Regions from separate parts of the Paenibacillus sp. FSL H3-0457 genome, predicted to be linked through region 2. Evidence: predicted binding sites of a transcription regulator. Region 2 holds the regulator's gene; the other holds the start of a gene.
The links. The regulator CtsR, encoded in region 2, represses protease genes until heat stress. The targets are predictions, from matches to a motif close to ATGGTCAATAAAGGTCAAACA.
Positions count from the first base shown of each region.

Region 1: a site for CtsR is predicted at 7,780-7,800, ahead of clpP (ATP-dependent Clp endopeptidase proteolytic subunit ClpP). Genes of this name have one in related genera too.

Region 1 is NZ_CP150283.1:175,899-192,483, reverse strand. It holds gene eno (phosphopyruvate hydratase) at 1-1,132, opposite strand, end outside; gene gpmI (2,3-bisphosphoglycerate-independent phosphoglycerate mutase) at 1,372-2,916, opposite strand; gene tpiA (triose-phosphate isomerase) at 2,918-3,670, opposite strand; gene MHH25_RS00920 (phosphoglycerate kinase) at 3,707-4,888, opposite strand; gene gap (type I glyceraldehyde-3-phosphate dehydrogenase) at 5,040-6,047, opposite strand; gene MHH25_RS00910 (sugar-binding domain-containing protein) at 6,154-7,179, opposite strand; tRNA gene MHH25_RS00905 (tRNA-Arg) at 7,638-7,712, shown strand; gene clpP (ATP-dependent Clp endopeptidase proteolytic subunit ClpP) at 7,889-8,485, shown strand; gene MHH25_RS00895 (DUF4163 domain-containing protein) at 8,653-9,750, opposite strand; gene MHH25_RS00890 (SIMPL domain-containing protein) at 10,138-10,890, opposite strand; gene MHH25_RS00885 (HPr family phosphocarrier protein) at 11,047-11,316, opposite strand; gene whiA (DNA-binding protein WhiA) at 11,546-12,484, opposite strand; gene MHH25_RS00875 (YvcK family protein) at 12,491-13,477, opposite strand; gene rapZ (RNase adapter RapZ) at 13,491-14,390, opposite strand; gene MHH25_RS00865 (ROK family glucokinase) at 14,442-15,392, opposite strand; gene MHH25_RS00860 (AI-2E family transporter) at 15,838-16,585, opposite strand, start outside.
Region 2 is NZ_CP150283.1:6,185,623-6,202,207, forward strand. It holds gene gltX (glutamate--tRNA ligase) at 107-1,564, opposite strand; gene ispF (2-C-methyl-D-erythritol 2,4-cyclodiphosphate synthase) at 1,598-2,074, opposite strand; gene ispD (2-C-methyl-D-erythritol 4-phosphate cytidylyltransferase) at 2,071-2,766, opposite strand; gene MHH25_RS27400 (PIN/TRAM domain-containing protein) at 2,849-3,934, opposite strand; gene MHH25_RS27405 (hypothetical protein) at 4,108-4,503, shown strand; gene pssA (CDP-diacylglycerol--serine O-phosphatidyltransferase) at 4,629-5,360, opposite strand; gene disA (DNA integrity scanning diadenylate cyclase DisA) at 5,406-6,482, opposite strand; gene radA (DNA repair protein RadA) at 6,496-7,863, opposite strand; gene MHH25_RS27425 (ATP-dependent Clp protease ATP-binding subunit) at 8,136-10,598, opposite strand; gene MHH25_RS27430 (protein arginine kinase) at 10,784-11,854, opposite strand; gene MHH25_RS27435 (UvrB/UvrC motif-containing protein) at 11,883-12,407, opposite strand; gene MHH25_RS27440 (CtsR family transcriptional regulator) at 12,439-12,900, opposite strand; gene MHH25_RS27445 (GNAT family N-acetyltransferase) at 13,362-14,537, opposite strand; rRNA gene rrf (5S ribosomal RNA) at 14,716-14,832, opposite strand; rRNA gene MHH25_RS27455 (23S ribosomal RNA) at 14,976-16,585, opposite strand, start outside.

The DNA of each region.
Region 1 (16,585 bases), 1.0 Mb from region 2:
TATCAGCGATTGTGCTGTCTTCGGACTCACCGGAACGGTGAGAGATTACAGCTGTGTATCCTGCGCGTTTAGCCATTTCGATTGCATCAAATGTTTCAGTCAATGTACCGATTTGGTTAACTTTGATCAGGATGGAGTTACCGATACCTTCGTTGATACCTCTGCCCAGACGCTCAGTATTTGTTACGAACAGGTCATCACCAACGAGTTGTACTTTGTCTCCCAATTTCTCAGTGAGCAATTTCCAACCATCCCAGTCATCTTCGGACATACCGTCTTCGATTGTGATGATTGGGTATTTCTCAACCCATGAAGCCAGAAGATCAACATACTCAGCAGAAGTGTAAGATTTACCTTCGCCAGCAAGTGTGTACTTACCATCTTTGTAGAACTCAGTGGAAGCAACGTCCATACCCAGGAATACGTCAACGCCTGGTTTGTAACCAGCTTTTTCAATTGCTTCGATGATTGTAGTGATTGCTTCTTCGTTCGAACCAAGGTTCGGTGCGAAACCACCTTCGTCACCTACAGCTGTGTTCAAGCCTTTGGAGCTCAATACGGATTTCAAGTTGTGGAAGATCTCTGCACCTACGCGAAGAGCTTCTTTGAAGCTTGGTGCTCCAACTGGAAGAACCATGAACTCTTGAACGTCGATGTTGTTGTCAGCATGCTCACCACCGTTGATGATGTTCATCATTGGAACTGGCAATGCTTTAGCGTTGAATCCGCCCAAGTAAACGTACAATGGCAGGTCCAGAGCGTCAGCAGCTGCGCGAGCTACTGCCATGGATACAGCCAGGATTGCGTTAGCGCCCAGTTTACCTTTGTTTGGCGTACCATCCAAAGTGATCATCAATTTGTCGATACCCAGTTGATCCAATGCATCCATACCGATAACTTCTGGAGCGATTGTTTCGTTTACGTTTTTAACAGCTTGCAGAACGCCTTTACCGAGGTAACGGGATTTGTCGCCATCGCGAAGCTCAACTGCTTCGTGGGCACCAGTGGATGCACCAGATGGAACGATTGCGCGTCCGATTGCGCCGGACTCCAGGTATACTTCAACTTCTACTGTAGGGTTACCGCGGGAGTCGAGGACTTCGCGAGCGTACACGTCAGAAATAATAGTCATTTGTGATAATCTCCTTTATAGTTGGGATTTAATTTTTGGACCAACTTGTGTTTGCTCTTATTTTACTACATCAGCAGAATCGTCTTCCAATCGCTGTTATCCCCTGATTTCTTTGAACTTATTTTCATAAGTTGAAATCATGTGATAAAGGCGAACGCTTCGCTTCTTCAGACTATTTCTGCTGCCTTCGTTCAATGCGCAAACACCAAACCGCCCAATTATATATGTTGTTGTGTAACTTATTTACGGGTAGCGATGACAGATGTACCTGTCATTTCAGCCGGTTTAGGCAATTGCATCAGGTCAAGGATCGTTGGCGCGATATCTGCCAGGATTCCGCCTTCACGCATCGTTACATTTGCATCAGTAACGATGAATGGAACCGGGTTCGTTGTATGAGCTGTGAACGGACGTCCTTTCTCATCGAACACCATATCCGCGTTACCATGATCCGCCGTGATCAGTACAACGCCGCCTTTGGCAAGTACTGCATCCACAACACGGCCCATGCACTCATCTGTTACTTCAACCGCTTTGATGGTAGGCTCCAGCATGCCGGAGTGTCCAACCATGTCAGGGTTAGCAAAGTTCAGAATGATGGCGTCATGTTTGTCTGCTTCGATCTCGCGAACACATGCGTCAGCTACTTCATACGCGCTCATCTCCGGTTGCAGATCATACGTTGCAACTTTTGGTGAGTTGATCAGTACACGAGTTTCGCCCGGAAGCTCCACATCACGACCGCCGCTGAAGAAGAAGGTAACGTGCGGGTATTTCTCAGTTTCTGCAATACGCAGTTGTTTTTTATTGTTCTGTACCAGAACTTCACCCAGGGTGTTGTCGAGGTTCTTCGGCGAATAAGCCACATAACCTTCAACCGTCTCGCTGAACAAAGTCAAGCATACAAAGTGCAAGCCCACAGGGAACTTCGGACCACGATCGAAACCGCGGAAATCCTGGTTCGTGAATACTTGCGACAACTGGATCGCACGGTCAGGACGGAAGTTGAGGAAGATAACGGAATCGCCGCTCTCTACCAAACCTACCGGCTCACCATCCGCTTTGACGATAACCGTTGGTTCAACGAATTCATCAAATACGGACTTCTCATACGATTCTTCAACCGCTTTGAGTGGGTCAGTGTATTTTGGTCCATCGCCATAAACGATGGCGCGGTATGATTTCTCAACCCGTTCCCAACGTTTGTCACGGTCCATCGCGTAATAGCGACCTTGAACCGTTGCGATTTGTCCTACACCGACTTCTTCAATCTTAGCGATCAGCTTCTGTATGAAGTCTTTACCACTGTCTGGCATAACATCACGGCCATCCATGAAAGCATGAATATATACATCATTCATTCCTTCTTTTTTGGCCAGATCCAGCATAGCAAACAGGTGGTCGATGTGACTATGTACGCCGCCATCGGACAACAAGCCGTAGAGATGAAGCTTTTTGCCGCTTTGTTTCGCTTCGCGAACAGCTTTGACAAGTGTTTCATTGTCGTAGAACTCGCCGTCACGAATGGATTTGGAGATACGAGTCAAATCCTGGTATACGATCCGGCCGGCACCAATATTCAGGTGACCTACCTCGGAATTTCCCATTTGCCCTTCTGGCAAACCTACAGCTTCACCGCAAGCAGTGAGTGTTGTATGTGGGAATTGGCTCATGAAACGGTCGTAGTTCGGTTTTTTGGCTTGCGCTACCGCATTGCCTTCCACCGTGTTACGCAGACCAAAGCCATCCATGATGATCAGTGCTACAGGTTTTGGAGCTGTCATCTTACTTCGCCCCCTCAACAAGCGCGATGAACGAAGCCGGCTGCAAGCTGGCACCGCCAACAAGTGCGCCGTCGATGTCGCTTTGTCCGAGGTATTCTGTTACGTTCTCCGGTTTAACACTGCCGCCGTATTGAATACGAACTGCATTCGCAACCGTCTCGTTGTACAGATCCTTCACCAGCGTACGGATGTAAGCAATAACTTCATTCGCATCTTGGGAAGTGGAGGATTTGCCTGTACCAATCGCCCAGATCGGCTCATAAGCAATAACAACTTGTGCCGCTTGCTCTGCAGACAGACCTGCAAAAGCAGCTACTGTTTGCACTTTGCATACGTCTTTTGTTTGGTTCGCTTCACGCTCTTCAAGCGTCTCACCAAGGCAGAAGATTGGAGTCAAACCGTGACGGAATGCTGCATGCAACTTTTTATTGACAGTCTCATCGGTTTCCGCAAAATATTGACGGCGCTCCGAGTGACCAATAATGACATAATCCACACCCAGGTCTTTCAGCATCACGCCGCTGATTTCACCTGTGAATGCACCGTTATCTTCAAAATGAAGATTTTGTGCACCAATTTTGATGTTTGTACCTTTAACCGCTTCTACCAGGGATGGCAGATTTGTAAACGGTGCGCAGATTACAGTTTCTACGCCTTCAACTTCCGCTTTTCCTTTAACTTCCTGAATGAAGTCATTGGACTCGGAAACCGTTTTGAACATTTTCCAGTTACCTGCGATAATCGGTGTTCTCATGGGTTTCAACTCCTTCATGCTATAGACTACTAAAACTTACTTGTCGTTCAATGCCACTACGCCTGGAAGTACTTTACCTTCCATGAACTCGAGCGATGCACCGCCACCTGTAGAGATGTGGTTCATCTTGTCAGCCAATTTGAACTTCTCAGCTGCTGCTGCGGAGTCACCGCCACCAATTACAGTGTAAGCTTCTGTCTCAGCGCAAGCTTCCGCTACTGCACGAGTACCGTGGGAGAATGGCTCGATTTCAAATACGCCCATTGGTCCGTTCCAAACAACCAATTTGGAGTTTTTGATTACATCAGCATAGATCTCACGTGTTTTAGGACCGATGTCGATACCTTCCCAATCTGCTGGGATACCATCGATGTCAACGATTTGTGTGTTTGCTTTCGCACTGAAATCGTCAGACACTACGATATCTACCGGCAGGTAGAAGTTTTTGCCCAATTTTTTCGCTTTTTCGATAAAACCGAGAGCAACATCAAGTTTGGAATCATCCAGCAAGGATTGTCCAATTTCATGTCCTTGTGCTTTGAAGAACGTGTAAGTCAGACCGCCACCGATGATTACGTTGTCTGCAATGTTCAGCAGGTTGTCGATTACATCGATTTTGTCCTTAACTTTGGATCCACCAATGATAGCTGTGAAAGGACGCTCAGGGTTGGAGATTGCTTTACCCAACACTTCAAGTTCTTTCTCCATCAACAAACCGGACACTGCTGGAAGCAAGTGAGCGATTCCTTCAGTCGAAGCGTGTGCTCTGTGAGCCGCGCCAAACGCATCGTTAACGAAAACGTCAGCCAGTTCAGCAAATTGTTTTGCCAGTTCCGGATCGTTTTTCTCTTCGCCTGCGTGGAAACGAACGTTTTCAAGCAACAATACGTCGCCGTTGTTCAGTTCAGCGATTTGAGCTTTAACAGCGTCACCAACAGAACCGTCAGCTTTAACAACTGTTTTACCAAGCAATTCAGACAAACGCTCAGCTGCTGGAGTCAAACGCAAAGATTCAACCACTTCGCCGTTAGGACGACCCATGTGGCTTGCCAAAATGACTTTAGCGCCTTTTTCAATCAAGAAGTTGATTGTAGGAAGCGTTGCACGAATACGTTTGTCATCTGTAATTTTACCATCTTCGAGCGGCACATTGAAATCTACACGGACAAAAGCCCGTTTTCCTGTCAATTCGATATCGCGTACACTTTTTTTGTTCATCTGTATTTCCTCCGCACCCATGTATTTGGTGGACCAATCAAGAGCTAAAATCCCTCGTCAATCCTGGTGTTTTTGAGAAATTTGCAAAATGTAGATATATAAAGAGCGGAAACAATATAGCATCTGTTTCCGCTCTATGTTATTACAGATATTACTTAATCATTTTTGCAAAGTGCTCCAAAGTGCGAACCAATTGTGCAGTGTAGGACATTTCATTGTCATACCAAGCTACAGTTTTAACCAATTGTTGGTCGCCAACAGTCAGAACTTTAGTTTGAGTTGCATCAAACAGGGAACCGAAAGTGATTCCTTGAATATCGGAAGATACGATTTCGTCTTCTGTGTATCCGAAAGTTTCTGGATCGGAAGCTTCTTGCATAGCTGCGTTAACTTCTTCAGCAGTTACTTTTTTGTTCAGAACAGTTACGAGCTCAGTCAGGGAACCAGTAGCTACTGGTACACGTTGAGCTGCACCATCAAGGATGCCTTGCAGTTCTGGGATTACCAGACCGATTGCTTTAGCAGCACCAGTTGTGTTAGGGATGATGTTTTCAGCTGCTGCGCGAGCACGACGGAAGTCACCTTTAGGGTGTGGAGCATCCAACGTGTTTTGGTCGCCAGTGTAAGCGTGAATTGTAGTCATCAAACCTTGAACGATTCCGAATTTGTCTTGCAGTGTTTTTGCCATAGGTGCCAGGCAGTTTGTTGTGCAAGATGCGCCGGAGATTACAGTTTCAGTACCGTCGAGGATTTCATGGTTTACGTTGTAAACGATGGTTTTCATGTCGCCAGTAGCTGGTGCGGAGATAACAACTTTCTTAGCTCCACCTTTCAAGTGTTTCTCAGCTGCTTCTTTAGTTGTGAAGAAACCAGTACATTCCAGAACGATATCTACGCCCAGGTCGCCCCAAGGAAGTTCTTCTGGGTTACGGTTAGCCAATACTTTAACTTCTTTGCCGTTCACTTTGAAGAAGCCATCGTGTACTTCAACATCGCCATCGAAGCGACCTTGAGTTGTATCATATTTGAGCAAATGAGCGAGCATTTTAGCGTCAGTCAAGTCGTTGATTGCTACTACCTCGATGCCTGCTACATTTTGAATACGGCGGAATGCCAAGCGTCCAATACGTCCAAAACCGTTAATACCTACTTTAATCATGAGTAAGTTCCTCCCAAGTTTTGATTAATTTTTTATGAAACTTATATATTCAAGACAGACGGTGAAGTCCGTCAAGACAACAATAGTTGTGATACAAAGTAAAACCTTATTCCATTTCAGCAACGATGACTTCGGCAGCAGCCTCATCAATAATCAGAATATCTTCCTGACCAAATCGTAACACGGAATGTATAGCAGCAGCTTTGCTTTTGCCACCTGCAATTCCAATCACAACATCGGTTCGTTCAATATCCTGAAGTCGCATACCCAGTGTAAGCATGGTATGTACCACCTTACCCTGATCATTAAAGTAATAACCGAAAGATTCAGATACGGCCCCTTGCTCCTGAAGTTCATCTATAATCTCCGTCGCAAGTTTGCGTCTTTTGGCCATCTCTACGGCATCACCAATTCCATGAATAACAATCCGTGATTGCCTGATCAGCTGCAGAATCTCCTGAACACTAGGGTCCTGGATTAATGATTCATAGGCATGATCACTGAGCAAATCCGGTACATGCAGGAGTTTGTATTGCGCCCCTACCCGTTTTGCCATTGTGGATGCGATCGTATTAGCCTGAATTTCAAGGCTTTCTCCAAGTCCACCGCGTGCTGGTACGAACCAGACACCTTTGAGCGATGTTGGCGGATTTAGTTGTTCTGCGACTTCGGCCGTTGTTGAACCACCAGTAACGGCGACAACGTCGTTGTCACTCATGATATTGCCGAGAGCCTTCGCTCCGGCTCTGCCCAGTTCCCTTTTGGCAAATGGAGAAACGTCCGAATCACCAGGAACCACAACTACCTTTTGCAGACCGTAGGCTTGCTTGATGCGCTCTTCCAGCTCGGATAATCCGAACAGCTCTTTGGCTACGGGCTCTAACTGCTGCAGCAAATCATACCCTGCCTCACTGATCTTCATTCCTGCACTGTCAATTTCAATAAGTCCCTGAGCCTTTAACAGATCGGTCTCAGCCCTCAGAACCCGCTCGGTCATCTGCATGGAATTAGCTAACGTTCTCCGTCCGATCACATCCGATAACATGATCTGTTGCAGAATCGTATACCTCTTTTTCAAGATATCCATGAGATCAGGCAGAAGCTGCTTTTGTACTTCTAAAATCGTTCGCATGCTTTCCACTCCCGCAAGTTCTCGTTCTAAGCTCTCTTTCGTGGCCCTAAAACGTCCCGGGTTAACTTTTTAAGTCCCACGTCTATTCTACCTAAAACTGACGCGACATGCAAGTGTTTCAACGTGTTATTTCGACACGCATTCAGCGTTTGTACGCGCCTATTTTCACAATCCCAGACTTCCATGATCTAGGACTAGCTCACACATACCATATATAGAAGAAACAAATGAATTCAATCTACATATCGCTCAGAATTACATTTCATACGGCATGTCCAAAACCTCTAATAGCATTTACTTAAATGCACTCTTTATCCACTCTTCTTCATCATGATCATTTTTAGGTTAATCCAAACCAATACCACAACGAACTGCTTGCAATTAAATATTTCATGAGCTATAATCATTATTGCTGTCATATATTTAGAAAGCTACATAAATTGGTAGCAAATTAATGTGCGCCCGTGGTCCAATGGATATGACGTAGGCCTCCGAAGCCTGAGATCCAAGTTCGATTCTTGGCGGGCGCGCCATTTTTATTTAACAGCTCATAACCCATTTAACCAATGAAACCGGAAAGGTTTCTTTTTTTTGCAAGTTAGTTTGACTTTCTTTGACTTTTTGTTTGGAATTGTTTATTATGTGGGTAATACGGTAACAGTTTAAGTATAAACACCAATAACATTTACATTCCAAGGAGGTTTTTCACGTGAGTTTTATTCCAATGGTCGTTGAACAGAGCAACCGGGGTGAGCGCGCCTACGACATCTACTCCAGATTGCTGAAGGATCGTATTATTTTCCTTGGTAGCGATGTTAATGACGTAGTGGCTAATGCCATTATGGCACAGATGTTGTTCCTGGCTGCGGAAGATCCGGAGAAAGACATTCACTTATACATCAACAGCCCAGGCGGATCGATTACAGCCGGTATGGCGATTTACGATACAATGCAATTCATCAAACCGGATGTATCTACCATCTGTGTAGGTATGGCGGCTTCCATGGGTGCATTCTTGTTGAATGCCGGTGCAAAAGGTAAACGTTTTGCATTACCAAACAGTGAAATTATGATTCACCAACCACTTGGTGGTGCACAAGGTCAGGCTTCTGACATCGAAATCCGTGCTCGCCGCATCCTGAAAATGCGTGATACGTTGAACCGCATCATCTCTGAGCGTTCAGGTCAACCGCTGGAGCGGATTGAGAAAGATACAGATCGTGACTACTTCATGAGTGCTGCTGAAGCCGCCGATTACGGTATCATTGATAAAGTCATCGAAAACGTAGGATCACAAGGCATCTAAGTGTGACGTAGACCACGGTCTATGCGTTAACATAATCAACACCTAACGTAATCAGCAACATATAATTGTGTTGTCTATACGAGAAGAAGCCCTCATCATAATTATGATGGGGGCTTCTTTTTTCATTTTATAAGGAAGAAAACTTAAGAGTGCATAATAATGATTCTTTATTTGGTTCCATTTACATTACTGAAAGGTTCCGTGCCTTTAGGGAGAAGCTCTTTATACGTAAATGGCATTTCAGGGAATCCTTCTGCGTACGCCGTATACTCATACAACTGGAAGAACACAACTACACCCGTTGGTGTCACATAGAAATCTTGATCTTTATTCAGCCCTTTGTAACCGTCGAGGTATCCACCGCGGGCTTTCAGTTGTTCACCCACTTTTTTACTCAACGTCTCGCGCATGGTTTTGTTATTTTGCAGCACATCATCTAATGTAAGCTCCTTGCCTGTGTCCAGTGCAAAGGTGTGGCCAGTACGGTATGTCATGCCATGAGCGCCAGCATAATCTTCATATCGTTGTGTAATGAGTCCCAGCACGCCTTTTTCGTTGTACGTCACTACATAGGAGCTCTCAAATGCATATGGACGGTTGGCTGTTGCACCGCCGAATTCAGATGTCTGTTTCTTGAAGTCAGCTACATAAGCATCCACTTCGTCTTTCAGCACTTTGTTGATCGCCGCTTCAGCTTCTTTGCTGGCAAGTCCACTCACTTGCGGATATTGAACATCTACTTCAGCATTTTTTACAGTAACATTAACTGTTGCCGCTTTAATTTTAACGTTATTTTGTTTCACCTTGCTGAGTGTCAACGTTTTGGTTTTGCCATCCCAATTCCCCTGTACACCCAGATAATCTCTCATTGCCGAGAATGGGATATATAATCGACCCTGAATCAATTTTGCTTCCACCTGAGGGTAATAACCGTTAATATAAACGTTTGGCTGTCCATCCATCAGGCTAACGGTCATCGCATTGTTGGCTGCCGTTACCGTATATGACTTGGTTTTCGCATCATATTTCAGCGTTCCACCTGCCACATCTTTAACTGCCGTAAGAGATACCCAAGTTGAACCACCTTGAAGAAGTCCTTTTTGAGTCAGTGTTTTTCCACCCGACTTCAGGGTCACCTCAGCTGTGGTTGTCACTTTCGAGGATACCGATGCCGCCTGAACCGAACTGTCCTGCCACACCGAACCGCTACCTACAATAATTCCTGCTGCAAGCAACGCACTTGTCCATTTTTTCCATGATGTCATATATAAAACTCCTCTCTGAATTCACAATTAGGGATCATTGCGTATGTAATCCTGACCTGATCGCATATCTCATACGCTCACCTCTCTATTATAATTAACCCGATTTCGGAAAGGTTTACAGCTCGAGTTACAATGTTGATGAATATCAGTAGGAAAATATATGGGGATATGACCTTTTTGTCACGAACAACTATACAAAAAAGATACCAATATACAGCATTTCATGTTGCTTCAAAAAGGTACCCTTCTATATAACTTCATCAAAGTTTGCTTTTCCAACAAAAAAAGACTCTGTCCATAGGACAAAGTCTTTGTCATTATTTCGTTGTACCCTTCAAATGACACTTAAAAAGGTTCTTGAGTTTACAATCCTTAGTTCACTCTTATTTATTTCATTTCATACGTGATATTCAGGATTGTACTTACTTTAACCTGGCCCGTTTCAATCTCAGTACCACCTGCTGTATCTTGTGCTTTGGACATCAACGCCTCGCTTGCATAGAATACAGGCACATTGGCATCACCTTGGCTCACGGAAAGAACAGCACCCAGTTGACGCTTAACTGCTTTTGCAATGGCGCCCGCTTTCGCATCTGCATTGGCAACAGCTTTTTCAATCACTTGGGATTCATAACTTTCCGGATTTTCTACAGTAAAGCGTACGTTTTCAATATTGTTGGCACCCGCACCCGAAGCAGCATCGAGCAACTCGCCAATCTTGTCCATCTGACGATATGTGACTGTCAGCGTATGATGCGCTGTATATCCTTTAATTTGTTGTCCGTCTTTTTCGCTATACGTATAGTTGGGTTGTACAGAGAACTGACTCGTTTGAATGTCGTCTGCACTGATCTTCCACGTATTCTTCAGCAAGTTGGATACCTTTTGAACTTTGGCAGCATTCGCTTTTTGAGCAGATGCAGCTGTCTCTGCAGTACTGTTCACACCAATGGACAGATAAGCGATATCAGGCTTCACCTGAATCTCACCTTTACCCACAACATTAATCACATTCTGTTGTACACCCTGAACCTCTGCAGCGTAAGCATAGTTACCTGGTGCAACCCATGCTGTTCCTCCAACAAGCAACGTACTTGCCACCAGCACCGCACCAAACGGTTTCATCCATTGTTTACCCATCACGATAGCCTCCTTATGTGTTAACATCTCAAACTTTAAACGATTTGATACCTTAACAGACGGGACAAATTCCATAATGTTGCACTTGACGATAGCATAAACGTGAAAAACACAAAAAAGCCCCTTTCGGGACTTCTTCATTAGATTGATCATATCTTATTGGTTTTCGAGCTCTTCCTTGCTTACCAGACTAACTAAAGCGTTTACAGCCTGTTCGGCATCCGCGCCTTCTGCACTAATCTGGATTTCCGTACCTGTGCTAATTGCAAGGCTCATGATCCCCATGATACTTTTTGCATTAACTTTTTTGTCGTCCTTCTCGACGAACACTTCAGACGAGTACTTATTCGCTTCTTGAACGAACAGTGCCGCAGGTCTGGCATGGAGACCCGTTTTCAAACGGACAACTACCGGGTGCTTTGTCATGGAAACTTACCCCCTATTATGAAATCTGGACATTAAATACACAATTATATTTATACAACATTATACCATTAACCCGTGCAGGACACTAGAAGAAAAAACTCAGGGTGCTTTGGAGGACATTATCTTGCCCTAATTTCATCTTTTGCACAGCTCATCCAATGACCTAAGTGAGTCTCCCAGATCCTTAAGGGCTAACTTTCCCGACCTTGTTACTTTACCCTACTCCGTCTTAACCATAACGTTCTGTGCGTACTTTCTCAGCCAGCTCATCAATTTTACGAAGCCGATGGTTCACTCCCGACTTACTGACTGTACCTTTAAGGAGCTCGCCAACTTCCTTCAAGTTAATATCCGGATGAGCCAGTCGAACCTCCGCCACTTCGCGAAGCTTCTCAGGCAAAGATTCCAGACCAACTTCCTTTTGTAACAACCGGATATTATCGATTTGCCTCACCGCCGCTCCGATGGTCTTATTCAGGTTGGCGGTCTCACAATTGACAATCCGATTAACGGAGTTACGCATGTCGCGCATAATCCGTACGTCTTCAAACTTGAACAAGGCCTGATGAGCACCAATGATGCTGAGCAGCTCAATGATTTTCTCGCCTTCCTTAATGTATAGGATGAATCCTTTTTTCCGTTCTATACACCGGGCATTCAGATGAAATTCATTGGCCAGGTCAACCAGTGCCTGACAGTGCTCTTCATACATAGACGCAATCTCCAGGTGGTACGAGGAACCTTCCGGATTATTAACCGATCCACCTGCGAGAAATGCACCGCGAAGATAGGCCCGTTTACAACAGTTTTGCTGAAACAATTCCGTACTGATCCCTGGGGTAAAGAGAAAGCCCTCAGATACAATATGAAGACTATTGAGAATCTCCTGCACCATGGTTGGAATACGAACAATATATACATTGTTCTTTTTCAGCCGCATTTTTTTGCGGACCAGTAATTCCGTATGCACTTGAAAATGCTTTTTAAGCAGAGAGTATGCCCGTCTTGCAATCGCGGCATTCTCCGTCGAAATATCCAAGATCACTTTTTTATTCGATAACTGCACTGCACCAAGCATACGGATGAGGGCTGAAAGTTCCGCCTTTTCGCAGCACGGTTCGCTCTCGATCATGGTTAACTCTTTTTTGGTCTGTGCTGCAAACGACATGGGACTTCACCTCTTCCGTAACATCCAATTTTGTACCAGTTGGTAGATGTGATGACTTAACTTGTCGGCATCATGACGCAGATAGGTTTTGAACAGAACAAGGGTATCTGCAACCACCTGATAACCGGCACTTTCGAGTACATTCATATCCAGTACAACCGGTTTTGCTCCTTTTTCCGCATACTTATTTTGCACTTGCAGCGGAATGTCACCATTATTTACGATAACATAGTCGAAGAGCTGATGACCTATATGCTCGTGTACCGCCTTAAGGTGGTCACTTACCGTATAGTTATCCGTTTCTCCCGGCTGTGTCATCACATTACAGATAAACATCTTCACCGCATCAGCCTCTACCACAGCTTCTGCAAGCTTAGGTACGAGTAAATTGGGAAGGATGCTTGTATAGAGGCTGCCTGGCCCGATCAGAATAGCATCAGCTTGACGAATCGCCTCTACTGCCTCTGGCAACGGCTCCACGTGATCCGGTTCAAGGAAAACACGTTTGATGCGTCCACCCGCCTCAGGGATTTTGGACTCACCTGTAATAATTGTCCCATCTTCCATCTCCGCATGCAACACAACGGCCTGCCCGGCTGCTGGCAATACCTCACCTCGAACGGCAAACACGCGGCTAAGCTCCCGCACTGCGGTCACAAAGTCGCCCGAAATATCCGTCATTGCAGCCAAAATCAAATTTCCCAAGCTGTGGCCTGCAAGCCCCGCGCCTGTATTGAAACGGTACTTCAACATATCTGAAAGCAATGGTTCTACATCAGCCAGTGCCGTAAGCACGTTGCGAATGTCGCCCGGAGGCGGCATCTGTAGCTCATTGCGCAGGATGCCTGAACTTCCACCGTCATCTGCAACTGTGACGATGGCCGTGATATCCAGCGGCTTCTCTTTCAAACCGCGCAGCATCACGGATAATCCGGTTCCGCCGCCCATTACAACTATTCTCGGACGTTCTCTTCGTGGTCCGGCCTCTTTCATCCCTTCACCCTCTTCAATGACGGTCCCGGTCAGCGTCGCGATGGCTCACGGTAACAGCTTCTGTCTCGCTGCTTCCCAACATCTTGCCCAAATATTCCGATATTGCTACCGAACGATGCTTGCCTCCGGTACAGCCGATTCCAATAATAACCTGGCTTTTGCCTTCCTTCCGGTATTGCGGAATCAGGAAATGCAGCATATCCAGCAGCTTGGTCAGAAATGCCTGTGTCTCTGGCCACTTCATAACATATTCGTACACATCACTATTCTGTCCCGTATTCGGTCGCAAATGATCAATATAATGCGGATTCGGTAAAAAACGTACATCAAACACCAGATCAGCATCAATCGGAATGCCATACTTGAATCCAAACGACGTAATATTCACCGACAGCATTTGGCTCTCGAGATGAGAAAAACGGGATATGATACGTTCTTTCAGTTGAGCAGGCTTCATTGTACTTGTATTCAGTACCTGAGTCGCAGAGTTTTTGAGTTCCTCCAACATCTTGCGTTCCAGTCGGATGCCGTCCAACGGCATGCCCTCAGGAGCCAGTGGATGTCTGCGCCTGCTTTCTTTGTAACGCTGAACAAGTACAGAATCTGTAGCATCCAGGAATAAAATTTCGCAATGAATGGTAAAATGATCTTTAATATAGTTCAAAGACTCGGACAGAGCCGTAAAGAATTCACGCCCGCGCAGATCGATAACCAATGCAACCTTACCAATCTTGCCGTTTGACTGTTCAATTAGTTCCGCAAATTTCGGAATCAATACCGGCGGCAGATTATCCACACAGAAGAAACCCAGATCCTCCAGGCTTTGTACTGCAATGGTTTTACCTGCTCCGGACATGCCCGTAATGATAATGAGCGTGGCGCCTGTGCCTGGTGATCCTTCACCTTCAAGCATAAATGTCCCCTCCTTATCATATTGCTGTCTTCATATATTGTTACGAGGATACTAGGAACGCAAGAGAAGACCTGCTGCACCCACAATACCTGCATTATTACCAAGTGTAGCTTCCAGAATCTGAACCCCATCTTGCAACGGTTCTGGCGTCAGCTTAGCAAACACAGTACGGATTTCATCAAACAAGAAATTGCCCGCTTTGGATACGCCGCCACCGATGATGAACATCTCCGGGTTAATGACAGCTGCTACAGTAGCCATGGACTTGCCCAGGTAAAAGGCCGCACGATTCACAATGCGCTGTGCCACTTCATCGCCTGCCTTGGCAGCATCAAATACTTCTTTGGCTGCAATCTTGTCGACGAGTGCCAGTGACGTATGATCCCCGCGCTCTACGGCATCCTTTGCCATACGGATAATACCCGTTGCAGACGATACTGTTTCTACACATCCCATTTTACCACAACCGCATTTGATGGCTTCCAGATCAGGTACAACACTGATATGACCCAGTTCTCCCGCCATACCGGAGAAACCCTGATAAATGTTACCATTCAGGATCAAGCCTCCGCCAACACCCGTACCGAGTGTATAACATACGCAGTTGTCTACGCCTTTGCCGGCACCTGCCCAGACTTCACCCAGTGCAGCCACGTTTGCATCGTTATCTATTTTGATTGGCTTGCCCAGACGTTCTTCCAGAATCGAACGAATGGCCACATTCCGAAATCCGATGTTAGGGGCATGAACGATAATTCCCTCGCGTACATTCGTGAAACCGGCCACTCCAGCACCTACACCCTCAAGCTGTTCCCAACTGTAAGGTGATTCGGCTACGATATGTCGGACATACTTCTCGATGTTGGCGATGACCGTGTCTACGCCCTTATCCACTTCAGTCGGTCCTTCATACGTATGCATTAGCTGACCTTGTTCATCGCATATACCGACCTTGATTGCTGTTCCGCCGAGATCGACCCCAACGTAGATTTTCTCAGACATGCTGCAAGCCACCTTTATCTATCTAAAATAGTTTAAGTCCTACGTACCAACTATAATTGAAGGATACGCCTGGGTCAAGACGAGAAGACCTCTAGTACCTCCTGCTCCGCCGGGGTTGTGAACCACATCACACACCGTTTTTGAATACGTATACATCCTCATTACCTTCATTTATAAACGCACGCTTCATTCCTTCCTCTATAACAGAGGAAGCCTCAACTCATGATATTGCATCTTCACTCGTTCCATTCATAAAAGATCAACATCGTCCCCTCATATAGGTGACTCATCTTATGCACCCCGCCACCTGTCATTCTTACGCAGAAAGCTATCTAATGACGGTATTGCCAACAAAAAAAGAGCCTTCCATCCACAGGAAGGCTCCCTTACTTTTATGAAAATCTGAAATTGTAGAAATTGGGCTGACTCAGTTGATTTTTCTACGTTATAACTTCGTTTCTACACGTACCGGCTCTTCCGTCTTCTCCATCTTGTTCACATCCAGAATATCGAGCAGGAAGACAAAGATCGGAATACCAATGATCAGTCCCCAGATCCCCAGGAAGTGTTGCGACAGAATTAGTACGATAAAGGTGTAGAACATTGGCAATTTGGTCTTGTGTGCCATCAGTTTTGGGTTCAGGAAGTACGTCTCCAAAGCATGAATAACAATAATCATGATGATCACAATAATGCTTAATTTCAGTCCACCCATCTGATACCCAATCAGACAGAGCGGTACAAGTGAGATGATAACCCCCGCAACGGGAACCAGACTGAGCATGAACACCAGAATGGTCAGAGCGAACAGATACGGGAAACCCAGAATCCATAAGCCCAGTATCGTCAGTACTGTATTAAACACCGCAATAAGAAGCTGCGCCTCAATGACTTTACCAAAAGAAGATACGAATTTGTCTCCCAGATAAGCAACTTCATTGTAGAACCATCCAATTTTACTTGTTTTGAACTTGGACGTGAACTTGGATATCTCCTGCTTCTGCAACAAGAAGAACAGACTCAGAATGATAACGAGCAGAATAAACTCCAGCCATTTGCTCAAAGCGAAAATATATTTCAATGCATCATTGGTGTAATTTTTAATATCGAAGGATTGAAGATAACCCGCAATTTTGGATGCAAAATTATCACCGTCTGCACTATCCAGAAATTTCATAATCTCGTTTGTCAAC
Region 2 (16,585 bases):
TGTTATTATAGCGAAAAGGCCTCAGACTGACAACAGCCTCCTACGTAATCTATCCATTGTAGGACTGTGTTCAGATTCCAAATAAACGGAATGTCTTCGACTAAGATTATTTTACTTGTGCAAGCAAACGTTCGATCACCGTATCACGACCCAGAAGCACGATCGTTTGGTTCAGATCCCGTCCATGCGTCTGTCCAGTCAAGGCTACACGAATTGGCATAAAGAGCTGTTTGCCCTTAAAGCCGGTTTCTTTCTGTACTTCCTTGATCAATGCAGCCATTTTGCTTGGAGTAAACTCTTCGCTCGCCTGTACTTTATCCGCAAATGCCTTCAGTACAGTTGGCACCTGCTCCTCCGCAAGCACTGCTTCTCCTTCACTTTCAAGCTCCAGATTGGAACGGAAGAATACTTCCGACAATTCGACAATATCGGAGGCAGAATTCATCTGCTCTTGGTACAGGTGTACCAGAGTATAAGCCCATTCTTTTTGTTCAGCAGACAGCTCGGAAGAAATACGTCCAGCCTTTTGCAGATGCGGAATGGCCATTTCGGCAATACGTTCCGGGTCAGCATGTTTGATATAGTGGTTGTTCAAGTGCGCCAGCTTGTGGGTATCAAATACCGCAGGGCTCTTGGACAGACGTTTCGTATCAAAAATGGAGATCAGTTGCTCTTGCGAGAAGATCTCTTCTTCCCCTTCCGGCGACCAGCCGAGTAAGGAAATAAAGTTAAACATTGCTTCAGGCAAATAGCCGAGCTGATCATACTGCTCAATAAACTGGATAACGGACTCATCCCGTTTACTCAGCTTCTTGTGATTTTCATTCACGATCAACGTCATATGACCGAATTGCGGTGGCTCCCAGCCAAGCGCTTCATAGATCATCAGTTGACGCGGCGTGTTCGAGATGTGATCTTCCCCACGCAGGACGTGGGAGATCTTCATCAAGTGATCATCCACAGCAACGGCATAGTTGTATGTGGGAATGCCGTCTTTTTTCACAATGACGAAGTCACCGGATTCCTTGCTGTTGAACGAGATTGTGCCTTTAACCATATCATCAAACGTATATGTGCGCTCTTCCGGCACACGGAAACGAATACTCGCTACGCGACCTTCCGCTTCAAACGCACTAATTTGCTCTGGAGTCAGGTCACGGTGTTTGCCAGAATAACGCGGTGTTTCTCCACGTGCGAACTGTTCCTCGCGCTCTTGCTCCAACTCTTCTTCCGTGCAGAAGCAACGGTAAGCCAGACCTTTATCCAGCAATTCCTGCGTATATTTACGATAGAGGTCCAGACGTTCCGTTTGACGGTATGGTCCGTATTCTCCGCCCACGTCAATACTTTCGTCCCACTCAATTCCGAGCCATTTCAGGTATTTCAGTTGGCTTTCTTCACCACCGGCAATATTCCGTTTCACGTCCGTATCTTCAATACGAATAATGAATTTACCGTTATTATGTTTGGCATATAAATAGTTAAACAACGCCGTACGGGCATTCCCGATATGCAGGTGTCCCGTTGGGCTCGGCGCGTAACGCACACGAATATCCGTGCTCATATGATCCCCTCCGTCACTAATTGATTGATGATATCACACACGTACAAGGCAAACAACGGATTGAGCGGCAATGCCCTCTCCCCGTCCCGGGAATCCCAGTTGCTCTGTCGTTGTTGCTTTCACGTTCACCTGCGTTACATCCGCTTCCAGTGCCTTGGCAATAACCTCAGCCATCTGTGGGATATAAGGAGCCATCTTTGGCTTCTGGGCAATAATCGTTGAATCGATATTCCCTAGCTTATACCCGCGATCCTTCACAAGCTGCCATACATGCTCCAGCAATTTCAGACTGTCCGCATCTTTGAATTCCGGATCGGTATCCGGGAAGTGTTTGCCAATATCCCCAAGTGCCAGCGCACCCAAAATGGCATCACTAATGGCGTGCAACAGCACGTCTGCGTCCGAGTGACCCAGCAGTCCTTTTTCATAAGGAATCGTTACTCCGCCAATAATACACGGGCGTCCCTCTACCAGCTGATGTACATCAAATCCCTGTCCTACACGTATCATCGCTTCTTCTCTCCCCCCAGCAAAAACGCAGCATATTGCAAATCTTCCGGCGTTGTTAATTTGATATTGGTATAATTGCCTTCCACAACCTTGACCGACATTCCCTGACGTTCAGCCAGCATAGCATCATCTGTCCCCAGAAATCCGTCCTGCTCGGCTGATTCGTAGGCGGAGAGCAGGGAAGAAAGACGAAAAGCCTGCGGGGTTTGAATGCTCCACAGACTGCTGCGGTCTGGCGTCGCCGTAACGACACCTTCCGCATTCACTTGTTTGATCGTATCCTTCACGGGAACCGCCAGTACAGCTGCTCCACCACCGGCTATGGCGGCCGCCATGCATCCCTTGATCTGCTCATGGTTCACAAAAGGACGTACCCCGTCGTGAACGAGAACCCAATCCGTCCCAAGTGCCTCAAGGCCTTTATGGACAGAATGTTGTCTCTCTTTCCCTCCGGGGATAACACGGACACGTGAAGCCAATTGGTATTCTTTTACCCAATCCTGGCAGCGTTCAACATCTGCGGTTCCTGTGACCAGCACCATCTCGCGGATCTCGTCCAGCACAGCAAATACCTCAAGCGTATGTATGAAAACGGGCTTGTCCTGCAGCAACAGAAACTGTTTGCTCTCGGTCGTCCCCATCCGGGTTCCGCGACCTGCTGCCACAATGACAACGCCCCACCCTTTATCCATGCCGCAATCCCTGCCTTGTCTGTCAGTTTATCGTCCAAAGATATACAATATCATTCAACGATACACTACCCATCATACCGCTTTATTGGGCTTTTTCCAACAGTTTCGGCTTGGCAAAAATCATTCGTCCGGCTGAAGTCTGCAACACACTGGTCACCAGCACTTCCATCATCATGCCGATATACTCGCGTCCGCCCTCCACAACGATCATTGTGCCATCATCCAGATAGGCTACACCTTGACCATGCTCCTTGCCATCCTTGATGATCTGCACCATGATCTCCTCACCTGGCAGAACAACCGGCTTAACCGCATTGGCGAGATCATTAATGTTCAACACAGATACACCTTGGAGTTCGCACACTTTGTTCAGGTTAAAGTCATTGGTGACCACTTTGCCCTGAAGCACTTTAGCCAGTTTAACCAGTTTGCTGTCCACCTCGGAGATTTCCTCGAAATCCCCCTCGTAAATCAGGACTTTTACATCAAGTTCCTTCTGGATTTTGTTCAAAATGTCCAGTCCACGCCGTCCTCTATTCCGCTTGAGCAGATCCGATGAATCAGCAATATGCTGTAACTCCTCCAGAACAAATTCCGGAATTACGATCGTACCTTCAATAAATCCGGTTTTGCATATATCAGCGATACGCCCATCGATAATAACACTGGTATCCAGAATTTTATGTTCTTCCATCCGTCTATCCTCGTCCACCTCGGGATGACCCCATCGTCCAGACATCCAGAAGGCCCCCAGATCGTCTTTCTTCGCCATGGCAAGGGTATAACCGGAATAAGCACTAATCACCGTCAGCGCCACTTGCAGCACCTCTCCTGCCGTCCCCATCCATCCCACAACAGGGTAAAGTAGCAAGGCCACGAGCAATCCTGCAACGGTACCTGTAGCACCTGCAGCCAATTCGTTCATAGGTACTTTTGCCAATGAATCAATTCCACTATGCAGCCTGTCTGCCATCAATGTTCCACCAATATTACATACAGCCATAAACATTACAGCTCCCAGCAGCGTCGATATACCAGCTCCCAGTAATCCTGCTGACTGAATCCACTCCGCCATCCATGGGACCGATTTTCCTGCCAGATGATATGCCGTGTAGCCGAACCATGCACCGCACAATCCTGTAAAAGTTAAAATGCCTTTTTTCCACATTAGTCCCTGCACCTCCTTCAATGTATCTTGATCTTTATATCCAGTATGATCCAATTCCTGAATTGCTAATCCCATCTGGAAGAACTTTTTGGAAATGTTGCAATCGTCAGTTGAAAGTAGGTAAATTATTGGCATATAATGAATTCAATTCATATCCCGAGGTGAGTGGCAAAATGAGTACGCTAAGTTTACAGGCTTTCCAGGATCAAGTTTCTGAACTGTTGTTGCGTCATCGCAGCCTGATTGATGTACTGTCCAAAACGGGACAAGCCGGAGCGTCTGTTAACCGTGCCGTGTCCAAAGCCATTACCGAATGCGGCTGCATCGAGCTGCACGCCACCAAGCAGAAATATGCCCCGGAGAGCGATATCGCTCAAACCAAGGGCCTGCTGGAAACGCATGTGGAAGGTGAGTTGTGTGAGAACTGCAGAGAGGTCATCAGCTCTGAGCTAGGGCGGAACCTGTTCTACATGTCGGCTCTCTGCAATCTGCTGGACATTAACATGGAAGAGGTCGTAAATCACGAATCACAGAAGTGTTCAACGTTAGGGATGTTTAATCTGTCGTAAGAAGATATGTATGTCGTCCGTAAGGGTTTCTTTTACCGTAAATAGATCTGAATAAACAAAAAGCACGCATTCTCCAGTTCAGGAGAGTACGTGCTTTCTTTGTATAGTGTTGTCCCCAAGGCGACTTAACGATCGGAAGGACGGGAGGATTTCTCATCCTTGCGCTTTTTCGCCCGACTACGCGAGGCCGCTGTTCGCACATTATGCTTCATTCCATACAAGGCGTATAACACCAGCGGAATAAAGATCAATTTGGATAACTGCTCTGGGAAAATAACGGCTACGGCTATGGCAAATAACACAACCCATGGTGCAATCCAGATTGCCTTGCGTGGCAACCCGACCTTTTTGAAATTGGGATATTTAAGCGAACTCACCATCAGATACGATAACAGCAATGTAGCAATCATCATGCTAACTGGGCCAATATCCTTATTGAACAAGGACAGTGTGGCCAGTACCCCGCCGGCTGCCGGTATCGGCAGACCTGTGAAGTATCCGGGAATACCCGGACGAACGTTAAACCGTGCAAGACGAATGGCTCCACAGATCGGAAAAGCCGCTGTTGCGATCCAGGCGAGGATCGGCATTGAATCTTGAAACGACACCATAAATATGATCAGGGCTGGTGCTGCACCAAAGGAAACCATGTCAGACAAGGAATCCAGTTCCTTACCGAATTCACTTTGAGCATTAAGTGCACGTGCCACTCGGCCATCCAGACCATCCAGTAGCATCGCTACAATGACCATAATGGCAGCCAAACTGTAATTTCCATCAATCGCAAGCAAAATTGCCATCATTCCAAGAAACAGATTACCCAGGGTAAAGAGATTCGGAATGAATCTGGTTAGCATCGTTGTTTCACCTCATCCATTTCAAGCCTTTATATAGGCAAACCCTTACATCTGTCTGTCGATAAACATTTGCTCCTGCAAACGTTTGAGGCCTTCCTTAATGGTCCGGGCACGAACTTCACCAATACCGTCCACTTCGTCCAGTTCTTCAATTGTAGCCATAATAACATGAGGCAATTGTTCGAATTGATCCACCAGATTATGGATAATGACATTGGGCAGGCGGGGGATCTTATTTAATACCCGGAATCCACGAGGGGCAACCGAATCCTCTGAAGTAGCCGCTGATGAAGGATAGCCGAGCAGACGGACAATATGATGTGCATCCAGCAACTCATCGTCCGACAATCTTTTCAGTCCCACGATAATTTCACGGATTTTGTCATCACTGTCGTCACGGGCATAGTCTTTATACAATAACCAGGCTTCTTCTTCCGTTGTACCCACAAGTTCTTCCATTTGCATGGAAATGAGTCGTCCCTCATTCCCGAGTTCATGAATGTACCGTTGGATTTCCGTTTTGATCCGCATCACCATTTCGGTACGCTGAATCACATTAACCACTTCAGGAATCGTTACTAATTCCTCAAATTCCGAAGCACTCAGATTCGTAAGGGACTGTGTTAATACCGCTTTGTATTTCTCCAGGGTTTGAATCGCTTGATTCGCTTTGGTCAAAATAACCCCGATTTCCTTGAGGGAATAACGAAGTGTTCCCTGATACAAGGTAATGATATTCCGGCGCTGTGATATGGATACGACCAATTTACCCGTTTGCTTTGCTACACGCTCTGCCGTCCGGTGACGAATCCCCGTCTCTGATGAAGAGATAGATGAATCCGGGATTAACTGGGTATTGGCGTAAAGAATACGCTTCAAATCCTCGCTAAGAATAATGGCTCCATCCATCTTGGCGAGTTCGTACAGATAGTTCGGGGAGAAATCACAGTTAATTGAGAATCCCCCATCCACCACTTCCATTACTTCAGGGCTGTATCCTACAACAAGCAGTGCGCCCGTCTTGGCGCGCAGCACATTTTCCAGACCTTCGCGGAAAGGTGTACCTGGTGCGATCAGCCTTAACAACTCATTCATATTATCCAGTTGGCTCATATCTTTCATCTTGTTATGCCCCCTAATCTAAAGCAACCGCTAGTGCATCTGCCACGGTATTCACACCGATCAGTTGTATCCCGCGAGGATGTTTCCAGCCCTTTAAGCTTTTTTCTGGTAAAATGACTCGTTTGAAGCCCAGCTTTGCGGCTTCCTTCACTCGTTGTTCGGCCCGTGATACGGCTCGAACTTCACCTGTCAGACCGATCTCGCCAAAGATGACGTCATCCGGCTTGGTCGGTACATCTCTCAAACTGGATGCAATGCTGACGGCAACCGCCAAGTCTACAGCGGGCTCATCCAATCGTACTCCACCAGCCACGTTCAGATACGCATCCTGGGTCTGTAAAAACATGCCCATCCGTTTCTCCAGCACTGCAATGATCAGATTTAATCGATGCAGATCTACCCCTGTTGCCATACGGCGAGGAGAAGGAAAATGGGTCGTCGAGATCAACGCCTGTAATTCCACGAGCAGAGGGCGTGTACCCTCCATACTGGCAACTACCGTTGAACCTGCTACACCCAATGGACGTTCCGACAAAAAGAGTTCGGACGGATTGCCCACCTCACGAAGTCCATCCTCGCCCATTTCAAAAATACCAATCTCATTGGTGGAACCAAAACGGTTCTTCACCGCACGCAGCAGGCGATACGTATGATGCCGTTCTCCTTCAAAATAAAGCACGCAATCCACCATATGTTCTAACATACGTGGACCGGCAATGGCACCTTCTTTGGTAACATGCCCCACAAGAACCGTTGCAATGCCTCTGCCTTTGGCAATCCGCATGAACCTTGACGTACATTCCCTTACCTGTGCAACACTACCAGGCGCACTGGTAACTTCGGGAAGATATACCGTCTGAATGGAGTCGATGACCAGAAAATGCGGCTGGATCTGATCCACCGCTTCCTCTACACGTTCCATATTGGTTTCACACAGTACATACAACTCGGCAGAGAGTGCCCCGAGACGGTCTGCCCGCAATTTGGTTTGCTTGACTGATTCCTCACCGGAAACATATAACACACGCAAACCCGAATGCGTCAGAGCATGGGACGTCTGCAACATCAACGTTGATTTACCAATACCCGGATCTCCGCCCACCAGAACGAGTGAACCCGGAACGATTCCGCCACCCAATACCCGGTTCAACTCTCCGATTCCAGTCTGTACACGCGGTTCCTGACCGCTATCTATATCTATGATAGGAAGCGGTTTATCTTTACTGTCAAACAGAGGAGAATTTCTCCCTTGTGTTTTGACCACCGTCTCTGTTTCTTCCACCATTGAATTCCATGACTGACAACCCGGACACTTACCGTACCACTTGGGGGCTTCATAGCCGCATTCCGTACATTGAAACTTGGTTTTAACTTTGGCCACTTCAGCACTCCTATAATTTAATTTTATAACAGCATTTTGCATTATTCGACGAATTTCACCCAAACTCCCTGACGTGCAGGGTTACTAAAAGTTTACCATTGTTTGAGATTTTTCGTAAAGGATTATCGCAAACTTTACACATGTTCCTGACATAATCATGTCCGTCTTCTGTCCAAAGTGAAAAAAATCCTCCCCGGCCGAAGCCGAGAAGGATTTGATTAAGGATTATGGATCAATACAAGCTGAAGTTTAACTCCAAAGCTTGCTAAATATTATTTAGTTTCGATTTCCTCATTGGACGGAACGACCACGTCTTTTTTCGTAACAGACAGTGCACCGTTCTCTTCGTCGATGAGCAATGAATCCCCTTTGGTTACGTTACCTGTGAGCAACTCTTCGGACAATTTGTCCTCGATATGCTTCTGGATCGCCCGACGAAGCGGACGCGCACCGTAAGCTGGATCAAAGCCTGACTTCGCAAGGAAAGACTTGGCATTATCAGTGAGTTCGAAATCGACCTCATGTTCGAGCAGTCGTTTACGAAGTTCTTCACTCATAAGCGTAACAATTTCAGCGATGTGTTTTTCTTCGAGTGAATGGAACACGATAATTTCATCAATCCGGTTAAGGAACTCTGGACGGAAGCTTTTCTTCAGCTCATCCATTACTTTCCCCTTCATGTTGTCATAATCTGCTCCTGCATCTACAACTGCAGTGAAGCCCAGTGTAGAGTTACGTTTGATCGCTTCGGCACCCACGTTGGATGTCAAGATAATCAGCGTATTGCGGAAGTCAACGACGCGACCTTTGGAATCCGTCAGTCGGCCATCCTCAAGCACTTGTAACAAGATATTGAATACTTCTGGATGTGCTTTCTCGATTTCATCGAGCAAGACTACGGAATATGGTTTGCGACGAACTTTCTCTGTCAGCTGACCACCTTCTTCGTACCCAACATATCCTGGAGGCGCTCCGACAAGTCGGGAAGTCGAGTGCTTCTCACCATACTCGGACATATCAATCCGGATTACTGCATTTTCATCGCCGAACATCGCTTCAGCCAGAGCACGAGCAAGTTCTGTTTTACCTACCCCTGTAGGGCCGAGGAAAATGAATGAACCCATCGGACGTTTTGGATCTTTAAGTCCCGCACGAGCACGACGAACCGCACGGCTGACAGACTTCACTGCCTCATCCTGACCGATGACACGTTCATGTAGAATAGACTCCAGATTCATCAGACGCTGTGTCTCTTCTTCTTTCAGTTGGTTCACAGGGATTCCAGTCCAGCTGGCTACCACTTGTGCGATATCCTCAGGAGTAACCTCGGAATCGGTGCGACCTTGTTTCTCTTTCCACTGGTTCTTCGTTACATCCAGCTCTTCACGGATTTTTTGTTCCGTATCACGCAGAGCTGCTGCTTTTTCGAACTCCTGACTTTGAACTGCAGCGTCTTTTTCCTTACGGATATCTTCCAGACGGCTTTCCAGTTGTTTCAGGTTTGGTGGGATCGTGTAAGAGTTCAATCTTACTTTGGAACCCGCTTCATCAATCAGGTCAATCGCTTTATCTGGCAGGAAACGGTCTGTAATGTAACGGTCAGACAGTTTAACCGCCTGCACAATTGCTTCGTCCGTAATTTTCACGCGGTGATGCGCCTCATAACGGTCACGCAAGCCGTGCAAGATTTGAATCGCTTCTTCCGGAGAAGGCTGATCTACAGTAATCGGTTGGAAACGACGCTCAAGCGCTGCATCCTTCTCGATGTATTTACGATATTCATCCAGTGTTGTCGCACCGATACATTGCAATTCTCCACGGGCCAGAGCCGGTTTCAAAATGTTAGAAGCATCGATGGCACCTTCAGCTCCGCCTGCGCCAATCAAGGTATGCAATTCGTCGATAAACAGGACAATGTTACCTGCTTGGCGAATCTCATCCATGATTTTTTTCAGACGATCTTCGAACTCACCACGATATTTGGTTCCAGCGACTACAGAACCCATATCCAGGGTCATTACACGTTTGTCGCGCAATGTTTCCGGAATCTCATTTGCAATGATTTTTTGTGCAAGGCCTTCAGCAATCGCTGTTTTACCTACACCTGGCTCACCGATCAATACCGGGTTGTTCTTGGTACGACGGCTGAGCACCTGAATGACACGTTCAATTTCTTTGCTACGTCCAATGACTGGGTCCAGGTTGTTCTCTCTCGCATAAGCCGTGAGATCACGTGCCAGACTGTCCAGCGTTGGTGTACTTACATTGGCAGGTGTGCCATTATGACTGGATACAGCTTCACTGCTGCCAAGCAATTGCAGCACTTGTTGCCGTGCTTTGTTCAGGCTAATTCCCAGGTTATTGAGCACACGTGCTGCAACACCCTCGCCTTCACGAATCAATCCAAGCAGGATATGCTCTGTGCCTACATAAGTGTGGCCCAATTTACGAGCTTCATCCATAGACAGTTCAATTACTTTTTTCGCACGTGGCGTATATGCAATGTTGGTAGGTTGCTCTTGGCCACGGCCAATCAGCGTTTCTACTTCATCCTGAATTTTTTCCAATCCGAGTCCCAGGCCGATCAGTGCTTTGGCTGCGATGCCTTCGCCTTCACGAATGAGGCCGAGCAAAATATGCTCAGTACCGATGTTATTATGACCGAGACGGACAGCTTCTTCCTGCGCGAGTGCGAGCACCTTTTGGGCCCGTTCCGTAAATCTTCCAAACATCATATCTCCTGCACCTCCATGGTTTTGGATAAAACGAGGGTCATATAATGAAATAACCGTCGTATTCTTCATATCATTTTTGTTTGCAGCCGTGCTGCGAATAAAGTCATTCGGCATTTGTACATGCCTTATTATATAAAAGCCGCAATGCGGCATGAAACCATAATTCAATACAATATCAGGCTAAACTAGGACTGCTTCGCTGCATTGATCGTATCACGAATCAACTGAGCACGGTAGATGTCACGCTCATCTGTGCGCATATCTTCCCCGAATGTTTTCTGCAAAAACCCCGGCTGTGTCATGACATTCAACTCATTCATTACCGTAATGGACAGTCCATCCAACAATCCGAGATCCACGCCAAGGCGTACATCCGATAAGCGCTGTGCAGCTTCCTTGGAATCAACAATAGCTGCATGAGACAATATGCCATAAGAACGCATGACACGATCCGTAATCCGCAGTCTGGAGTCGGTAATTAACCGTTCTCTGGCTGTACGTTCATGACCAATCATCTGTAACACAACACCATGCAGGTTCTCAATGACTTCCTGTTCGGTCTGTCCCAATGTAATCTGGTTCGAGATCTGGAACAGGTTACCCATCGCCTCGCTACCTTCACCGTATATTCCTCTTACCGTCAATCCCACTTGGGAAACTGCGGTTAGAATACGGCCTATCTGCTGTGTCATCACGAGGGCAGGCAAGTGCATCATAACCGATGCTCTGACACCTGTACCTACATTAGTAGGACAGCTGGTTAAGTATCCTCTGCGATCATCAAAAGCATAATCCACATGCGCTTCAAAAGCATCATCTATTGCGGAAGCTTTCTCCCAGGCTTCTTTCACCTGGAACCCCGGATAGAGGCACTGGATACGAAGATGATCCTCTTCATTAATCATAATACTGACAGACTCATCCTCACTGAGAATAACCGCACCATTCCTGGATTCATTCGCAAGACTTGGACTGATGAGATGTTTCTCCACCAGCACCCGTTTGTCGAGTTCGTCAATATCGATCAGATCCAACGTATGAAAATCCCCAAAGGCATGAACGTCATCGTATTGAAGTACTTCGCTCAGCTTATTCAGCACCTCTTCCGATTGCTCATTGGAAGCCAGCATCGGAAACGGAACATGCTGAAGGTTGCGTGCAATCCGGACACGGCTGCTAATGACAATTTCGGAATCAGCCGCATCACTGCGCATCCAGTCGCTGAGCGCCTTCTCTGTAAAGCGCAGATTAGGCATTACGCATCCCTCCTACTCATGACAAACTTTACTCCTGAGCTATTCCTTTTTCAAGTCCTCTGATCTGGTCACGGATCTGGGCCGCCTCTTCAAATTCCTCTTGCGCGATGCTCTCCTGGAGCTCACGCTTCAGATCAGCGATTTGCCGTTTCACCTTGATGCGACCACCAGCTCGTGCAGGCACTTTGCCTACATGGGACGTATTACCATGAACCCGCTTGAACAAAGGATCCAGACGGCTGTCAAAATATTTATAACATGAACTGCAGCCGAAGCGTCCTATCTTACTAAATTGTGCGTACGTCATACCACACTCTTCACATTGAAGAGCTTTTGCAGGTGGTGTTCCTGCCGATCCACTTTTGCCGGCTGGATCAAAATCAAGCAATCCGGACAACAAGTTGTGAATGGAAAACCCACCTGCTGTTCCAGGGATCATTTCCCCTTTTTCACGGGCACATGACTCACAAATATGGAATTCCGTCTTCTCTCCATTTACGATTTTCGTAAAATGAAGTGTCGCCGGACGTTTATTGCATTCTTGGCACAGCATATTGATGTACCTCCTTTGACCCCGATAGTTTTCATTTACCGAGCAAAGATATTAACATCGCCTTCAACATTCTGGCACGAATTTGATCCCGGTAAGGAAGTTTGACCAATATAACCTCTCTAGATACAGCAGCTCGCATCAACCCGGCTTCCCGCTTGCTCAAGAAGCGCGCTTCTTCCAATTGATAGATCAGACCTTCGGCAGCTGTCTGCCCGATCTCTTCACCAATACTATGGTGCAAATGATTATGCAGAGCTGATTGGGCCGGTAATTCAATGCGCTGTATGCGAACATAACCACCACCGCCACGTTTACTCTCTACCAGGTATCCCTTCTCGAGTGTAAAACGTGTGCTGATGACATAATTGATCTGGGAAGGTACACATGAGAATTGATCTGCCAGATCATTACGCTGAATTTCAACCATTCCTTCGGGACTTTCATGCAAAATACTCTTCAGATATCGTTCGATAATATCAGAGATATTACGCATCCAATCATCCTCCACTGTCTGAAACGTTAAGTCAATAAGGACCCACACGCCCCCACAGAGTACACCTTCTCTACCCATTTAACCAATCAGGGAAACAGCGAATCTTGCTTCCACAGGTGCCAACAGGAGAGCGAAGGAAGCACGAAGGTCCTTTAATATTCCCTTGATCCTCTGATGAAATGAATCCCGTATATTGGCGATCATGCATCAGATTGTAGAAAGAAAGCTACTTAAGTATTAAACCTTTAGTTGACTTTGACTTTCTTTGACTTTATAACCATTATAGCATATTTTGTGGTTTTGCCAAGTGGGGTCACTATTCATTTTTTACGATTTTACACGAAATATTCCCCGGACACAAAAAAACCTCCCCAAAATTGCTGGAGAAGTCCATTGGTCTTTCAATCACGCCGTATTTCTATATAAGCTAATCAAGTTAAATGGAGCAGTGGGAATAGTCATCAGAAGAAATCGAGCAAATAGGTTTCCCGTTCAGGAATCGCTTGTTCCAAAGCCTTGATTGCTGTGTTCGGTCCGTGAATTCTTCCGATTCGTGCCATTTCCGTTGGTCTGCGATATCCCATCAGGACCGCGGTAAGGGATTGAATATCCACCTTAATGATCTGATCATCAGTAATTGGCTCCGATGTTTTCCATATGGACGCTGTTCCGTTCATTGCCACGTTTAATTGCCATACCCCTTCATTCCATGGAGCGTGGGCATCTTCTACCTGAAGTACAATCTGCACCGGTGAGTCCTGGCTTGCAAATGGATACTGGGATATAAACTGCTCTACACTAACGATACGCGCCATAAAATAAGGTACAATCTCCTGCTGAATCCGTGGATTATCCAATTGGAAGGCAAGCGTATCACTGGCAGGCGCCTGCAACGTAACTTCCTGGATCATGGAATCATGGTTAGCAATGAAGGTCCACAGCCCTTGCCTAGCCTCTTCATTCAGATAGATGATCTCTTTAATGGTAAATTTATTTTCCTTAACCTCATATAAAAGATAACCTTGTGCTGCATCAGCTTCATCGTAATATACAGCCTTCTGGCTGGTCCCATTAACAAGAACTGAATTCTCCCACCTTGCATCATCCCGAACCAGAGTTCCGTTATAACGCTCAGCATAAGCACTGTATACTTCCTTTAATATGCTGAGGCCTGGATCCCCACGTCGAATCGTTCCAGGTGTCGCTTTTTTCAGAGGCAAATGAGCTGTAGGTACTTTATAACGTTTAAATTCAACATACGTCTCCCATCCATACTTCCGATAGAAACCAAAAGAGAATGGATGCAAGAATGATATGCTCTGTTTGTTACGATTCATTTCTTCCAACGCATGCTTCAGCAGACCCGCTACCCAGCCTTTGCGTCTATACTCTGGCCAGGTGGCAACACCCGCAATACCGCCCATCTCGAACGATCTGCCATGAATATAGGTTTGAAAAGGAATGATGTGAAGTTTGGCTCCTAGCTGCCCGTCCTCATATACACCCCATATATCCTGTGACGAAAATTGACTCCGCCGTTTTTCTTTCTGTTCTTCACTCATTACTACTTGAAAAGCATATTCGGAGAGTGCCATCGCCGGTTCAAAATCATCTACCGTCAATTTCTGAATTTCCATGTTGTCCTACACCCCATTCGCTAGAGTTATATCAATCCAAATCATGGCCTGATATCTGATATATGTACCCCTTAGAGTGTGTCAGAGGATTCTTACAAAGTCAAATAGGAGATGCTTTCGCATCCCCTAAAATAAACAAATAAAAACCACCACCGAATAACATCGGCAGTGGTTCTTCGCTTGGCGGCGTCCTACTCTCCCAGGACCCTGCGGTCCAAGTACCATCGGCGCTAGAGGGCTTAACGGTCGTGTTCGGGATGGGTACGTGTGGAACCCCTCCGCCATCGCCACCAAACGCGATTTGTCGAAGCATAGCTTCTTAAAATCAGATATGGAACTGAAAATCATACACACGTTCTGTGATGTACCAATTTTCATTTCAGAGATCGTTCTCTGAAAACTAGATTCGAAACGAAACATGCGATTTACAACTTGCTATTGGATAAGCCCTCGACCGATTAGTACTGGTCAGCTCCATGCATTGCTGCACTTCCACCCCCAGCCTATCTACCTCGTCGTCTTCAAGGGGTCTTACATACTGGGAAATCTCATCTTGAGGGGGGCTTCACGCTTAGATGCTTTCAGCGTTTATCCCGTCCGTACATAGCTACCCAGCGATGCTCCTGGCGGAACAACTGGTACACCAGCGGTACGTCCATCCCGGTCCTCTCGTACTAAGGACAGCTCCTCTCAAATTTCCTACGCCCACGACAGATAGGGACCGAACTGTCTCACGACGTTCTGAACCCAGCTCGCGTACCGCTTTAATGGGCGAACAGCCCAACCCTTGGGACCTACTTCAGCCCCAGGATGCGATGAGCCGACATCGAGGTGCCAAACCTCCCCGTCGATGTGGACTCTTGGGGGAGATAAGCCTGTTATCCCCAGGGTAGCTTTTATCCGTTGAGCGATGGCCCTTCCATGCGGTACCACCGGATCACTAAGCCCGACTTTCGTCCCTGCTCGACTTGTAGGTCTCGCAGTCAAGCTCCCTTATGCCTTTGCACTCTTCGAATGATTTCCAACCATTCTGAGGGAACCTTTGGGCGCCTCCGTTACTCTTTAGGAGGCGACCGCCCCAGTCAAACTGCCCACCTGACACTGTCCCCGCACCGGATTACGGTACCAGGTTAGAACCTAGATACGATCAGGGTGGTATCCCAACGTTGCCTCCACGCAAGCTGGCGCTCACACTTCAAAGGCTCCCACCTATCCTGTACAGATCGTACCCAAATTCAATATCAAGCTGCAGTAAAGCTCCATGGGGTCTTTCCGTCTTGTCGCGGGTAACCTGCATCTTCACAGGTATTAAAATTTCACCGGATCTCTCGTTGAGACAGCGCCCAAGTCGTTACGCCATTCGTGCGGGTCAGAATTTACCTGACAAGGAATTTCGCTACCTTAGGACCGTTATAGTTACGGCCGCCGTTTACTGGGGCTTCGGTTCACAGCTTCGGATTGCTCCTAACCACTCCCCTTAACCTTCCAGCACCGGGCAGGCGTCAGCCCGTATACTTCGCCTTACGGCTTCGCACAGACCTGTGTTTTTGCTAAACAGTCGCTTGGGCCTTTTCACTGCGGCCCCCTCGTGCTATTCACACTACCGGGGCACCCCTTCTCCCGAAGTTACGGGGTCATTTTGCCGAGTTCCTTAACGAGAGTTCTTCCGCGCGCCTTAGAATACTCTTCTCGCCTACCTGTGTCGGTTTGCGGTACGGGCACCATCACCTGGCTAGAGGCTTTTCTTGGCAGTGTGAGATCATGACCTTCGCTACTATAATTTTCGCTCCCCATCACAGCTCAGCCTTACAATGTGCGGATTTGCCTACACATCAGCCTTACTGCTTAGACGGACATCCATCAGTCCGCGTCACTACCCTACTGCGTCCCCCCATTGCTCATAACGGCTTACGGTGGTACAGGAATTTCGACCTGTTGTCCTTCGACTACGCCTTTCGGCCTCGCCTTAGGTCCCGACTTACCCTGAGCGGACGAGCCTTCCTCAGGAACCCTTAGGCTTTCGGCGGATCAGATTCTCACTGATCTTT